One region of the Streptomyces sp. NPDC030893 genome, then DNA from elsewhere that is predicted to be linked to it. Evidence: riboswitches for the same ligand, from Rfam matches in the RefSeq annotation. Region 1 holds a riboswitch; each other region holds the start of a gene.
The links. Region 1 has a riboswitch for cobalamin ahead of ACZ434_RS10415 (energy-coupling factor ABC transporter permease). Riboswitches for the same ligand answer to the same signal wherever they lie in the genome.
Positions count from the first base shown of each region.

Region 1 (3,195 bases):
CGCCGCCGTCCGCCCGGTACGGCTCGGCGGTGTGCTGCCAGACGATCAGCGCGAACAGCAGCACGTCCCAGGCCACGGCGGCGAGGGCCGCGACCCCGCCCCGGTCGTCCCGCGGGGCGTCGGGCAGTTCGTCCGGCGTCCAGCGCTCGCCCGTGGTGCCGCGGCGGTACCGCACCCGCTCGGTCACGGCGAACACCACGGTGATCGCCGCGACCAGTTGGGCGCCGACTCCGACCAGCGTGCCGGCGCCGACCCGGAGGGCCGCACCGAGGCCGCCGCCGTCGGCCACCTCCAGCAGCGCGAGGCCGAGGGAGAGGGCCGGCAGCACGCCGGTGACCAGGGGGACCAGCACCCGTATGTAGGCGGGATACAGGTCCGGGCCGATCAGGGACACGGGCCGGTCGGTGTACCGGGCCGCGTAGCGCACCGGGTCCCCCAGTTCGCTGAGCACCTCCCGCTCGGCCGCCTGGTGGTCGTCGCCGCCCCGCCCCTCGACGGTGTCGGCGATGGTGGCGCGGAGCTCCTGCGCCAGGTCCTCACGCTGGTCCGCCGGGAGCCGCCGGACCACCTCGTGGACATAGCGCTCGGTGAGCACCCCCGTACTCATTCGTTCTCCTTGGTGAGTCGTGAGATCGAGGCGACGAGATCCTGCCATTCCCGCACCAGGCCCTCGCGGACCCGGGATCCGTCGGGGCTGACGCGGTAGAACTTGCGCGGGCGGGACTCGTCGGTGTTCCACTCGCTCGTCAGCAGCCCCTGTTTCTCCAGGCGCCGCAGCAGTGGGTAGAGCGTGTTTCCGTCGACGGTGACCCCCGCGTCGTCGAGCGTCTCCAGGAGCGCATAGCCGTACTGCGGTTTCCGGAGCAGCGCCAGACAGGCGAGCACCACCGTCCCGCGGCGCAGTTCCTGCGCCTGGCTCAGGGTCAGTTCTTCTACGGACACGGCTCACACGATACTGTGCGCCGCACACTAATGTCACCCCCCGCTCCATGTGTGTTCCCGGGCCGACGGCCCGGACGCTAGGCGGCACGGGAGACAGCGGGGCGAACGGCGCGGGACCCTCCCCCGTCGCGCAGGTGTGCGCAGGTGTGCGCCGTCCGCGCGCCCCCGGTGACCGCTTGTCACCGGGCCGGTGGGGGCATTACTGTCGCCACGCCTTGGTGACGGGAAATCGGTGCGATACCGGTGCGGCCCTCGCCACTGTGATCGGGAAGTCCGGCTCCGGCCCTCGCGGGCAGCCACTGGGTCCCTCGGGACCCGGGAAGGCGGAGCACGGGCGGTGGTACCCGTCAGCCAGGAGACCGGCCAAGGCGCGTCAACCATCCACGAGGTGCTGGAGAGGGTCTGCTGAGCCATGCACATTGCCGAGGGTTTTCTGCCACCGGCGCACGCGGTCGCCTGGGGCGTCGCATCGGCGCCGTTCGTCGTCCACGGAGCCCGGTCGCTCATCCGTGAAGTCAGGGAACATCCCGAGAGCACACTGCTGCTCGGCGCCTCGGGAGCCTTCACCTTCGTCCTGTCCGCGCTGAAACTGCCGTCGGTCACGGGGAGTTGTTCCCACCCCACCGGCACGGGACTCGGCGCGATCCTGTTCCGGCCGCCGGTGATGGCGGTGCTGGGCACCATCACCCTGCTGTTCCAGGCGCTGCTGCTGGCCCACGGCGGGCTGACCACGCTCGGCGCCAACGTCTTCTCGATGGCGGTCGTCGGCCCGTGGGCCGGGTACGGCGTCCACCGGCTGCTGCGGCGGTCCGGAGCGCCGCTGATGGGCGCCGTGTTCTGCGGAGCGTTCGCCGCCGACCTGTCGACGTACTGCGTGACGAGCGTGCAGCTGGCGCTCGCCTTCCCCGACCCGGCCGGCGGATTCCCCGGCGCGCTGGGCACGTTCGGCTCCATCTTCGCCGTGACGCAGATCCCGCTCGCGGTGAGCGAGGGGCTGCTGACCGTGCTGGTGATGCGCATGCTGGTGCGCTCCAGCAGGGGCGAGCTGACCCGGCTCGGGGTGCTGGTGACCTCGGTGGCCGGGCGCAAGCCGGCGGAGCCGGCCGGGGCGGTGACCCGATGAGCCGCAACGCGAGGATCAACACACTGCTGCTGGCCCTCGTGGCCGCCCTCGCCGTGATCCCGCTGGTGTTCGGGCTCGGCGACCACAAGGAGGAGCCGTTCGCCGGCGCGGACGCCGAGGCGGAGACGGCGATCACCGAGATCGACCCGGACTACGAACCGTGGTTCTCCCCGCTGTACGAACCACCCTCCGGGGAGGTCGAGTCGGCGCTGTTCGCCCTCCAGGCGGCGATCGGCGCGGGCGTCCTCGCCTACTACTTCGGGCTGCGCCGCGGACGGCGGCAGGGCGAGGAGCGGGCGGTCGAGCGGACCGGGACAGCCGGGGACGCCGATGACGGGGCCGCCGCCGGACGACCGGTCTGACGGCCCGTGCTGCCGATCGACGCGGCAGCGCACAGCAGCCGCTGGCGCCGCCGTCATCCCGTGGACAAGGCCGTGCTGGGGCTCGGCCTCACCGTGCTCGCGATCGCACTGCCGCCCTGGCCGGGAGCGGCCCTGGTGCTGGTGACCGCGCTCACGGTGCTGCTCGGCCCGGCGGGGGTGCCGGCGCGGCGCCTGTGGCGGGCGTACCGGGTGCCGCTGGGCTTCTGCCTCACCGGAGCGCTCGCCCTGCTGGTGCGGGTGGGCGGGCCCGGCGGTTTCGTGTCCCCGGCCGCGGACGGGCCGCTGCGCGCCGGGGAGTTGCTGCTCCGTACGTCGGCGGCCTCCCTCGGGGTGCTGCTGTTCGCGTTCACCACGCCGATGTCGGACCTGCTGCCGCGTCTGGTGCGCGCCGGGGTGCCCGCACCGCTCGTGGACGTGGCGCTGGTGACGTACCGGATGAGCTTTCTGCTGCTGGACTCGGTGCGCCGGGTCTAGCGGGCGCAGGCCGCCCGGCTGGGTCACACCACCCGGGCGGCGACCTGGCGTTCGCTCGGCGGACTCGGGGCCACCGCCTTCGTCCGCTCCTTCGACCGGGCGGCGCGGCTGCACTCCGGGCTCGCCGGACGCGGCTACGACGGCACCCTGCGCGTGCTGGTGCCCGAGGCACGGGTCTCCGTGCGGTTCACGGCGCTGAGCGTGGCGCTGCTGGTGGCGCTGGCCGCCCTGACCCTCGTACTGGAAAGGCCGTTGTCGTGAGCGAGTCCGTGC
Region 1 covers NZ_JBVIFC010000004.1:104,224-107,418, reverse strand. Annotated here, with positions in the region: gene ACZ434_RS10425 (HAAS signaling domain-containing protein) at 1-607, opposite strand, end outside; gene ACZ434_RS10420 (PadR family transcriptional regulator) at 604-942, opposite strand; cobalamin riboswitch at 1,142-1,324, shown strand; gene ACZ434_RS10415 (energy-coupling factor ABC transporter permease) at 1,355-2,065, shown strand; gene ACZ434_RS10410 (energy-coupling factor ABC transporter substrate-binding protein) at 2,062-2,427, shown strand; partial or broken gene cbiQ (cobalt ECF transporter T component CbiQ) at 2,434-3,183, shown strand; gene ACZ434_RS10400 (energy-coupling factor ABC transporter ATP-binding protein) at 3,180-3,195, shown strand, end outside.

Region 2 (3,195 bases), on a different contig from region 1:
TCATCTACATCCCGGTGAAGCTGGGCGGCTTCGACGAGATCTTCGCCTCCGCGCGGGAGGCGTACAGCGAGACCAACCCGGCCACGGGAGCCCCGCGCGGTTCGCTGGTACCGGGCGAGGCGGGCCAGTGGACGTACGCCACGCTGGCGCTGGGCTCGGCGCTCGCGCTGTTCATGTACCCGCACTCGATCACGGCGACGCTGTCCTCGCGCAGCCGTGAGGTGATCCGCCGCAACACCACGATCCTGCCGCTGTACTCGCTGATGCTGGGTCTGCTCGCGCTGCTCGGTTTCATGGCGATCGCGGCCGGGGTCGAGGTCGACAACGGCCAGCTGGCGATCCCGCAGCTCTTCGAGAACATGTTCCCGGCCTGGTTCGCGGGCGTGGCCTTCGCGGCGATCGGCATCGGCGCGCTGGTGCCGGCGGCGATCATGTCGATCGCGGCGGCGAACCTGTTCACCCGCAACATCTACAAGGACTTCATCAGACCGGACGCCACCCCGGCGCAGGAGACCAAGGTCTCCAAGATCGTCTCGCTGCTGGTGAAGGTGGGCGCGCTGGCGTTCGTGCTGACCATGGACAAGACGGTCGCCATCAACTTCCAGCTGCTCGGCGGCATCTGGATCCTGCAGACCTTCCCGGCGCTGGTGGGCGGCCTGTTCACCCGCTGGTTCCACCGCTGGGCGCTGATCGGCGGCTGGGCGGTCGGCATGGTCTACGGCACGGTCGCCGCGTACGGGGTGGCCTCGCCCACGCAGAAGCACTTCGGCGGGTCCGCGAAGGAGATCCCGGGCATCGGTGAGATCGGCTACATCGGTCTCACGGCCTTCGTGCTCAATGTCGTGGTGACGGTCGTGCTGACCTTCGTCATGCGGGCCCTCAAGGCGCCCGAGGGGATCGACCGGACCGCGCCGGAGGACTACACGGCGGACGCGGGCGACCCCGGCGTCGCGGCGGAGCTCCCGCCGGCCACGGCGGGCAGCAGCCACTGACACCCCGTCGGGTGACGGGCCGCCGGGAAAAACCGGCGGCCCGTTGTCGTACCCGTCCGGCACACTCCCCTCATGGACATCGTCATCCGGCCGGCGCGGCCCGGCGAGTACGGGGAACTCGGTGAGATCACCGCGCAGGCCTATCTGCGGGACGGGCTGCTGGACTTCGGGGAGAGCGACCCGTATCTCGACCGGCTCCGGGACGTGGCGGAGCGGGCGGCCGCCGCCGAGGTGCTGGTCGCCGAGGAGAACGGGACGGTGCTGGGCGGGGTGACCTTCGTGCCGGGCGGCGGGCCGATGGGCGACATAGCCGGGCCCGGCGAGGCGGAGATACGGATGCTCGCGGTCGCCCACGCGGCCCGGGGCCGGGGCGCCGGGGAGGCCCTGGTGCGGGCCTGCGTCGACCGGGCACGGGCCACCGAGGGCTGCCGGGCGATCGTGCTGTCGACCCAGCCCACGATGCGCTCCGCCCACCGCATCTACGAGCGGCTGGGCTTCACCCGCGCACCCGAACGCGACTGGAACCCGCTGCCGGACGTGGACGACCTCATGCTCCTCGCCTACACACTGACGCTCTGACACCGACGCGACACAAGATATGGGGCTGTCGGCGGCACCCGGCACAAGATGTATGCTCGTGCTCGCTGTCGCCGCAGGGGAATCCGGTGTGAATCCGGAACTGTCCCGCAACGGTGTACCCATGCCCGCGTGTGCGTGGGCGTCAGTCCGAGGACCTGCCGACAGTGCGCCCGGCCGTCCGGTCCGGGTGCCCGACGTCCGGGCCTCGCGGAATGGGCCGGTGGACGCGACGCCCCGTGCGTTCGTGTACTGCCCCCTGCGCTCTTCGAGGCCCCGTGCCGAGCGAGGGAGAGCCCCACGTGACCATCGCGCCAGCCGATCCGGCTTCAGCGATCGACGTGACCCGGGAGAGCGAGGGCCCCGGTGCCGCGCTGCTGCGGACCCTGACCGAGCTGTCCGCCGACCTGCGGGGCGCCGACCCCGGCCGGGTCGCCGCCGCCGCGCTGCGCGGCCGGTCCGCGTCCGCCGACGAGGCGGAGCTGCGGGAGCTGGCCACCGAGGCGGCGGCCGGGCTCATCTCCGAGGACCCCGCCTACTCGCGGCTCGCCGCCCGGCTGCTGACCCTCTCCGTACGCGCCGAGGCCGCCTCGCAGGGCGTCACCTCCTTCACCGGGTCCGTCGCGACCGGGCACCGCGAGGGCCTGGTCGCCGACCGGACCGCCGCGTTCGTCCGGCTGCACGCCGGCCGGCTCGACGCGCTGATCGACCCCGGCGCCGACGACCGCTTCGGCTACTTCGGCCTGCGCACCCTGCACAGCCGCTACCTGCTGCGGCACCCGGTCACCCGCAAGGTCGTCGAGACGCCCCAGCACTTCCTGCTGCGGGTCGCCGCCGGTCTCGCCGGGGACGACAGCGCCCGCTCGGTGGACGAGGTCGCCGCGCTCTACGGGCTGATGAGCCGCCTGGACTACCTGCCCTCCTCCCCCACGCTGTTCAACTCCGGCACCCGGCACCCCCAGATGTCGTCCTGCTACCTCCTCGACTCCCCCAAGGACGAGCTGGACTCCATCTACGACCGCTACCACCAGGTCGCCCGGCTCTCCAAGCACGCCGGCGGCATCGGCCTGGCCTACTCCCGCATCCGTGCCCGGGGTTCCCTGATCCGCGGCACCAACGGCCATTCCAACGGCATCGTCCCGTTCCTGAAGACGCTGGACGCCTCGGTGGCCGCCGTGAACCAGGGCGGGCGGCGCAAGGGCGCGGCGGCGGTCTACCTGGAGACCTGGCACCTGGACGTCGAGGAGTTCCTGGAGCTGCGCGACAACACCGGTGAGGACGCCCGCCGTACGCACAATCTGAACCTCGCGCACTGGGTGCCGGACGAGTTCATGCGGCGGGTGGACGCCGACGGGCAGTGGTCGCTGTTCTCCCCGTCGGACGTGCCGGAGCTGGTCGACCTGTGGGGCGAGGAGTTCGACGCCGCCTACCGCGGGGCCGAGGCGGCGGGGCTGGCCCGCAAGACCCTTCCCGCGCGTGAGCTGTACGGCCGGATGATGCGCACCCTCGCACAGACCGGCAACGGCTGGATGACCTTCAAGGACACCGCGAACCGCACGGCCAACCAGACCGCCGAGCCGGGCCATGTCATCCACTCCTCGAACCTGTGCACGGAGATCCTGGAGGT
Region 2 covers NZ_JBVIFC010000006.1:164,726-167,920, reverse strand. Annotated here, with positions in the region: gene mctP (monocarboxylate uptake permease MctP) at 1-992, shown strand, start outside; gene ACZ434_RS14855 (GNAT family N-acetyltransferase) at 1,065-1,571, shown strand; cobalamin riboswitch at 1,586-1,748, shown strand; gene ACZ434_RS14850 (ribonucleoside-diphosphate reductase subunit alpha) at 1,871-3,195, shown strand, end outside.
Region 2: it holds a riboswitch for cobalamin, as region 1 does, so the genes downstream of both, ACZ434_RS14850 (ribonucleoside-diphosphate reductase subunit alpha) here and ACZ434_RS10415 (energy-coupling factor ABC transporter permease) in region 1, are expected to answer to the same signal.

Region 3 (3,195 bases), on a different contig from region 1:
GCGCCAGCGCCCAGAGCCACCAGGCGCCGGGGTGGAGGGACGCGCGGGGGCGCCGGGGCGCGGCGGGGAGTGCCGCGCGGCCCGGCGTCCGCGGGGTGCGCCCCCGTTGGGGGAGGCGCGGTCGCGAGTCCTCAGGCACGGCGGCGTACCTGCCAGACCGCTGCCGCCGCGAGGACGGCCACGACGGCGATTCCGGCTATCAGGCCCAGCGACGGGCCGGAGCCCTCGTCCGTCTCCTGCTCCGCGGGCGCGGGCGCCTGGTCCGCCGCGACCTGTTCGCCGCAGCCCTTCTCCGGGTAGCCCGCGATCGCGCAGAGCAGGGCGCCCGCGTCGTAGCGGAGGGGCTTGGCGACCGAGGCCAGCGCCTCCGCCGTGGTGGCGTCCTCCGGGACCTGCGCGCAGGCCGTGCGGCCCGCCGGCGGGGTCTCGCCGGACGGCGCGTCGGCGGGGGTGCCGAAGTCGATGACCAGCGCCACGCGCTTGGCGCCGTCCCGCGCCGGGGTGCCGGCGCAGATGGCGGTGAAGTCGGCGGTGCCCCGGGGCTTCGCCGCGTCGCCGGAGTCCTCGCTGACGGAGAAGCGGAAGCCCTGGACGTCACCGTCCGCGGGGCGGGCGAGGGACGGGCCCTGGGTGGCGTACGTCCATGCCGTGCCGTCCTGTTCCCAGAAGGACCAGTAGCGGTAGCCGGCGGCCTGGGCCTGGCCCGCCCCCGCCAGCAGGGGCAGGAGCGCGGCCAGGAACAGGACGGTGAACCGGCGGATCACGGCTGCTTCCTCGCGCGGGCGCGGAGCAGGAAGCCGCCGACGGCGACAGCGGCGGCCAGGCAGACACCGACGATCCACCAGAGGGCGGAGCCCGGACCGGAGTCGTCCTTCTTCTCCTCGGCCTTCTTCTCCTCGCCGGTCTTCCCGCCGGTCTTCCCGCCGGTCTTCTCGGGGGCGGCGGGGCCCGTCGCCGAGAGCCGCTCCACCAGGTCCGTGCCGCCGAAGGCACGCGGGTCCGCGCCCGTCGCGTGGGCCGCGAAGATGAGCTGGGCGTAGGCGGCGGGACCGCTCTGGGCGGCCCAGTCGGCGGCGTTCTTCTCCAGCCACGCCAGGGAGGTGCCGGCCTGCGCCGTGGCGCCCTGCGCGGCGAGCGCGACGACCGCGTCGGCGGTGTTGCCGTAGTCGGGCTGGTCCTCGGCGCCGGGCAGGGAGGAGACGAGGTGACCGCCCTCGGCGAGAGCGGCCGTGAGGTACGCGGCGCCGTTGGCGGCGGCCTGCTCGGGGCTGCCGGCCTTCTCGCACCCGGTCTTCCCCTGTCCGCCCCCGCCCGGCCCGGCGGCCATGCCCGCGCCGAGCGAGCCGAGCACGCCCGCCGCCGTCGCGTCGCCGTTGGCGGTCAACTCGCCCTTCTTGTCCGGCTGGAAGGCGAACGCGCCCGCGCCGTCGCCCTCGCAGGGCAGCGCCAGCCCCAGCAGGGCGTCGTAGGGGGACTTGCCGTCCTTCTTCACCTCGGCGGGCTTCTCCCCGGCGGCCGCGAGGGCGCCGACGACGACGGAGGTGGAGTTGGTGTCGCTGGCGCCGCCCGCCAGGTAGCCCCAGCCGCCGTCCTCGTTCTGCACGGACTTCAGCCAGCCGACCGCCTTGTCCGTGACCGCGTCGTGGCCGCCGAGCGCGGCGAGCGCCTGGACAGCGGCGGAGGTCTGGTTGGTGTCGACCGTCGTGCCGGCGTCGCACGCCTGCGCTATGTCGGCACGGTACGGCGCGAAGGAGCCGTCGGAGCACTGCTGGCCGGTCAGCCAGTCGACGGCGGCCTTCGGCGGCTCGACGCCCGCCGTGTGCTGCGCGAGCAGGGCGAGCGACTGGCGCCAGACGCCGTCGTACTGGGGGTCGCTGTCGCCGTACAGGGCGGAGGGGAGCGCCGGCTGGGACGGCGACGGGGACGGGGACGAATCGGCGGCGGCCGGTGCGGCGGCGCCGATCACGGCGACGGCGGCGAGAACCGCTGCGCTGCGACGGACGATCATGATGGGCGGGGCCTCTCCCTGAAGAGGGCCGGGCAGCGCGGGACACCCCGGCGGCTCGGCTCCGTATACCTCGACGGTGCCCGTGCGCCGGCGGGCTGCCGGGCACGTGAGCCGGTCACGATCCGTGCGGGGCAGTCCGGCTCACCGTCTCGCGGACGGTTCACGGTTGCGGGTCAGCGCCGGAATTGCACCGGCTTCCCCCCGTACGGGTGTGATGACGACGCCGCCACTCTACCCGCCCGTAAAGGTGAGGTCAGGGGCGGCCGTGAGCGGTGGGAACGGGGCGGGGCCGCGGGGTGAGCGAGGTCACCCGGCGGTGCCTCCGCCGTCTCCGCGGGGGCCGGCGGGGCCGGGGGAGGTCAGGTCGATCAGCCGGCACGCCGTCTCGATGTCCGTGCCGACCTGTTCGATGGAGGCGCGCCCCGACAGCCAGGTGATCAGCGCCGAGTACCAGGTGTGCTCGATGACCCGGACCGCCGCGAGCTGGTCCGGCGTCGGGTCGGTGAGCCCCATGGCGTCCAGGATGATCAGCGTGGTCTGCCGGGTGACCCGGTCGACCTCCGGACTCGCGCCGCGGTCCGCGAAGGTCAGGGCGCGCACCATCGCGTCGGCGAGCTGCGGCTCGCGCTGGAGCGCCCGGAAGGCCCGCATCAGGGTCTCCGCGACCTGCTCGCCGGCGGTCGCGCCGGCCGGGGGCTTCTTCCGCAGCGTCGCGTGCATGTGCTCCAACTGGTCCCGCATCATGGCGACCAGCAGATGGATCTTGGACGGGAAGTAGCGGTACAGCGTGCCCAGGGCCACCTGGGAGGACTCCGCGACCTCCCGCATCTGCACCGCGTCGAAGCCGCCCCGGCCGGCCAGCCGCGCGCACGCCTGAAGGATGCGCCGCCGCCGCGCCTCCTGCCGCTCGGTGAGGGGAGAGGCCGCGTCCGGCCGCGCCGCTGACGCGGCCTTCCCCGCGACGACCGCGTCAGCCGCCTGGGCCGCCTCGGCCGCCTCGGTCCTTCTGGCTTCCGCGGGCATGGGTCCCGTCCGTGACAGTCGGTGAGGGTCGATGATCGGACAGCATGGCACGCCGTCCGTCGTGGCGTGAATCACCCGCTCCGCCGCTCCCACCGTCCCTACCTGCCGGTAGATTCGGATCCTCCGGACGATCAACTCTGAAACTTGTTCTAGATCAGCGTCCC
Region 3 covers NZ_JBVIFC010000001.1:788,120-791,314, forward strand. Annotated here, with positions in the region: gene ACZ434_RS03470 (CbiQ family ECF transporter T component) at 1-7, opposite strand, end outside; gene ACZ434_RS03475 (SCO2322 family protein) at 132-764, opposite strand; gene ACZ434_RS03480 (prenyltransferase/squalene oxidase repeat-containing protein) at 761-2,008, opposite strand; cobalamin riboswitch at 2,126-2,262, opposite strand; gene ACZ434_RS03485 (TetR family transcriptional regulator) at 2,315-3,031, opposite strand.
Region 3: it holds a riboswitch for cobalamin, as region 1 does, so the genes downstream of both, ACZ434_RS03480 (prenyltransferase/squalene oxidase repeat-containing protein) here and ACZ434_RS10415 (energy-coupling factor ABC transporter permease) in region 1, are expected to answer to the same signal.

Region 4 (3,195 bases), on a different contig from region 1:
GCCCAGACCAGCGCCGCGACGGTCATCCTGGCCTCCTCGCACCTCGGCTTCTCCCTCTCCACCACGCACTCCGTCTCCGGTGCCGTGATGGGCGCGGGCCTCGGCCGCAAGGGCGGTGTCGTCCGCTGGTCGACCGCCACCCGCATGTTCGTCGCCTGGGGTCTGACGCTGCCCGCGGCGGCCTTCGTCGCGGCCGTCGCCGAGTGGGTCTGCGGCTTCGGCAGCTGGGGCACCGCGGTCGTGGCCGTCTTCCTGGTCGCCTCCAGCTTCGCCATCTGGAAGATCTCCCGCCGCGAGATCGTCGACCACACCAACGTCAACGACCACGAGGTCCCGGGCGAGGCGCCGTCCGGCGAGGAGCCGTCCGGCGTGGTGACGCAGGCGATGGCCGCCGTCACCCCTCCCCCGGCGGGCACCGTGACCGATGAACTCGCGGCCACGATCCCGGCCCCCAACGACCCGGCGGCGCCGGCCAAGACCGCCGTCTGACCGCGACCCGGTACGAAGGAAGAAGAGCACCATGCAGATCGACTGGGCAGCCCTCGGCTCCGTCTTCGGCGTCAGCCTCGTGGTCACCGTGGCGCTGGTGGCCCTGTTCACCCTCGGCATCACCGGACTGTCCCGCCGCGAGCGGGCAGCCGCCCAGGGCCAGTCCGCGGTCCTGGCCGTCACCGGCGCCTGGGCATGCTTCGCGGCGTGCGCGGCGGCGGTGGGCTACGGGATCTACCTGATCATGGCCTGACCCCGGCCCGGATCATGCCCTGATCCACGATCGTCACCGTCCGGCGGGCGGTGCGGGAGCCCCGGCACCCGCACCGCCCGCCGTCGTGTGCGCACCCCGCCCGCGGTTCACCCACCGGAACCCCTCTGTGGGCCTCAGCACACTTCAGCCTCGCAGGTCAACGGCAAGTTGACGGCCCTTCGGGGGCCGTGGTGGACTGCCTCAGCCAATACGGCGGCAGGAGAGGAAGCCGGTGCGATTCCGGCGCGGTCCCGCCACTGTCACCGGGTGAACACCCGGGAGCCAGGAACTCTCACCGCCGGTCTCGTCGAACCAGGGCGTGGACACCCTGAGTGAGGACATATCGCCATGCGCGGCTGCCTGTCGAGGTCGATCAGCGACACCCCACCCCGCTTCGGGGCCGGTCCCTCCGGATCCGTCACCGGCTGACCCCATGGGTGCCGATCGCGTATTCGCGTACGGCGCCGCCGCCGGCCTCCTCGGCGACCTGCTGCTCGGCGATCCCCGCCGTGGGCACCCGGTCGCCGCTTTCGGGCGGGCCGCGGCTGCCGTGGAACGAGTGCTGTGGCGCGACGACCGGGGCCGGGGTGCCGTGCACACCGCCGTGTGCGTCGGCGGCGCCGTGGCGCTGGGCGGCGTCGCCGCCCGCTGTGTGCGCTCCTCCCCCGCCGCCTCCGTCGCGCTGACGGCCGCCGCCACCTGGGCGGTCGTCGGGGGCACCTCGCTGGCCCGGGAGGCCCGCGCCGTCGGGCGGGCCCTGGAGGCCGGGGACGTCGAGGCGGCGCGGGAGCGGCTGCCGCACCTGTGCGGCCGTGACCCGCAGGCGCTGGACGCCGACGGCATCGCCCGCGCGGTGGTGGAGTCGGTCGCCGAGAACACCTCCGACGCCGTGGTGGGCGCGCTCGTGTGGGGCGCCGCCGCAGGGGTGCCGGGCCTGCTCGGGTTCCGGGCCGTCAACACCCTGGACGCGATGGTCGGCCACAAGTCCCCCCGCCACCGCCGCTACGGCTGGGCCTCCGCCCGTCTCGACGACGTGGCCGGCTGGCCGGGGGCGCGGCTGACCGCCGTACTCGCCGCGGCCGGCGGACCGGACCCGCGCGGCGCGGTACGGGCCTGGCGGGCCGACGCGCACCGCCATCCGAGCCCCAACGCCGGTCCCGTCGAGGCGTCCTTCGCGGGCGCGCTCGGGGTACGGCTCGGCGGGACGCTCTCCTACAGCGGCCGGGTCGAGCACCGGCCGGTACTCAACGGCGGCGGGCGGGCCGTCGCCGTGTCCGACATCGACCGGGCGGTACGGCTGTCGCGGCGCGTGGGCTGGCTGGCGCTCGGCGCCGGTGTGCTCGCGCGGAGCATCGTGAAGGGACGCAGGCCATGAGCGGTGGGGGGCTGCTGGTCGCCGGGACCACCTCGGACGCCGGCAAGAGCGTGGTGACCGCCGGGATCTGCCGGTGGCTGGTGCGGCAGGGCGTCAAGGTCGCGCCGTTCAAGGCGCAGAACATGTCGCTGAACTCGTTCGTCACCCGGGAGGGCGCCGAGATCGGGCGGGCGCAGGCCATGCAGGCCCAGGCCTGCCGCCTCGAGCCGACGGCGCTGATGAACCCGGTGCTGCTCAAGCCGGGCGGCGAGCGGTCCAGCCAGGTGGTGCTGCTGGGCAAGCCCGTCGGTGAGATGAGCGCGCGCGGCTACCACGGCGGGCGGCAGCAGCGGCTGCTCGGCACGGTGCTGGACTGCCTGGAGCAGCTGCGGAGCACGCACGACGCGGTGATCTGCGAGGGCGCCGGCAGCCCGGCCGAGATCAATCTGCGGCGCACGGACATCGTGAACATGGGGATCGCCCGGGCGGCCGGACTGCCCGTCCTGATCGTGGGCGACATCGACCGCGGCGGCGTCTTCGCGTCCTTCTTCGGCACCGTCGCCCTGCTGTCCCCCGAGGACCAGGACCTGGTCGCCGGGTTCCTCGTGAACAAGTTCCGGGGCGACGTGTCGCTGCTGGAGCCGGGGCTCGGCATGCTGCACGGCCTGACCGGGCGCCGGACGTACGGGGTGCTGCCGTTCCGGCACGGGCTCGGCATCGACGAGGAGGACGGACTGCGGGTGTCCCTGCGGGGAGCCGTCCGGGAGTCCGCGGTGACCGCGCCGGCCGGTGAGGACGTGCTGCGGGTCGCCGTGTGCGCGGTGCCGCTGATGTCCAACTTCACGGACGTCGACGCCCTCGCCGCCGAGCCGGGGGTCGTGGTGCGGTTCGTGGACCGGCCCGAGGAACTCACCGACGCCGACCTCGTGGTCGTCCCGGGTACGCGCGGCACCGTACGGGCGCTGGAGTGGCTGAGGGAGCGCGGGCTGGCGGACGCGCTGCGGCGGCGGGCGGCCGAGGGACGGCCCGTGCTGGGCATCTGCGGCGGCTTCCAGATCCTCGGCGAGCACATCGAGGACGAGGTCGAGAGCCGCGCCGG
Region 4 covers NZ_JBVIFC010000008.1:28,988-32,182, forward strand. Annotated here, with positions in the region: gene ACZ434_RS17095 (inorganic phosphate transporter) at 1-489, shown strand, start outside; gene ACZ434_RS17100 (hypothetical protein) at 521-742, shown strand; cobalamin riboswitch at 918-1,053, shown strand; gene ACZ434_RS17105 (cobalamin biosynthesis protein) at 1,176-2,117, shown strand; gene ACZ434_RS17110 (cobyric acid synthase) at 2,114-3,195, shown strand, end outside.
Region 4: it holds a riboswitch for cobalamin, as region 1 does, so the genes downstream of both, ACZ434_RS17105 (cobalamin biosynthesis protein) here and ACZ434_RS10415 (energy-coupling factor ABC transporter permease) in region 1, are expected to answer to the same signal.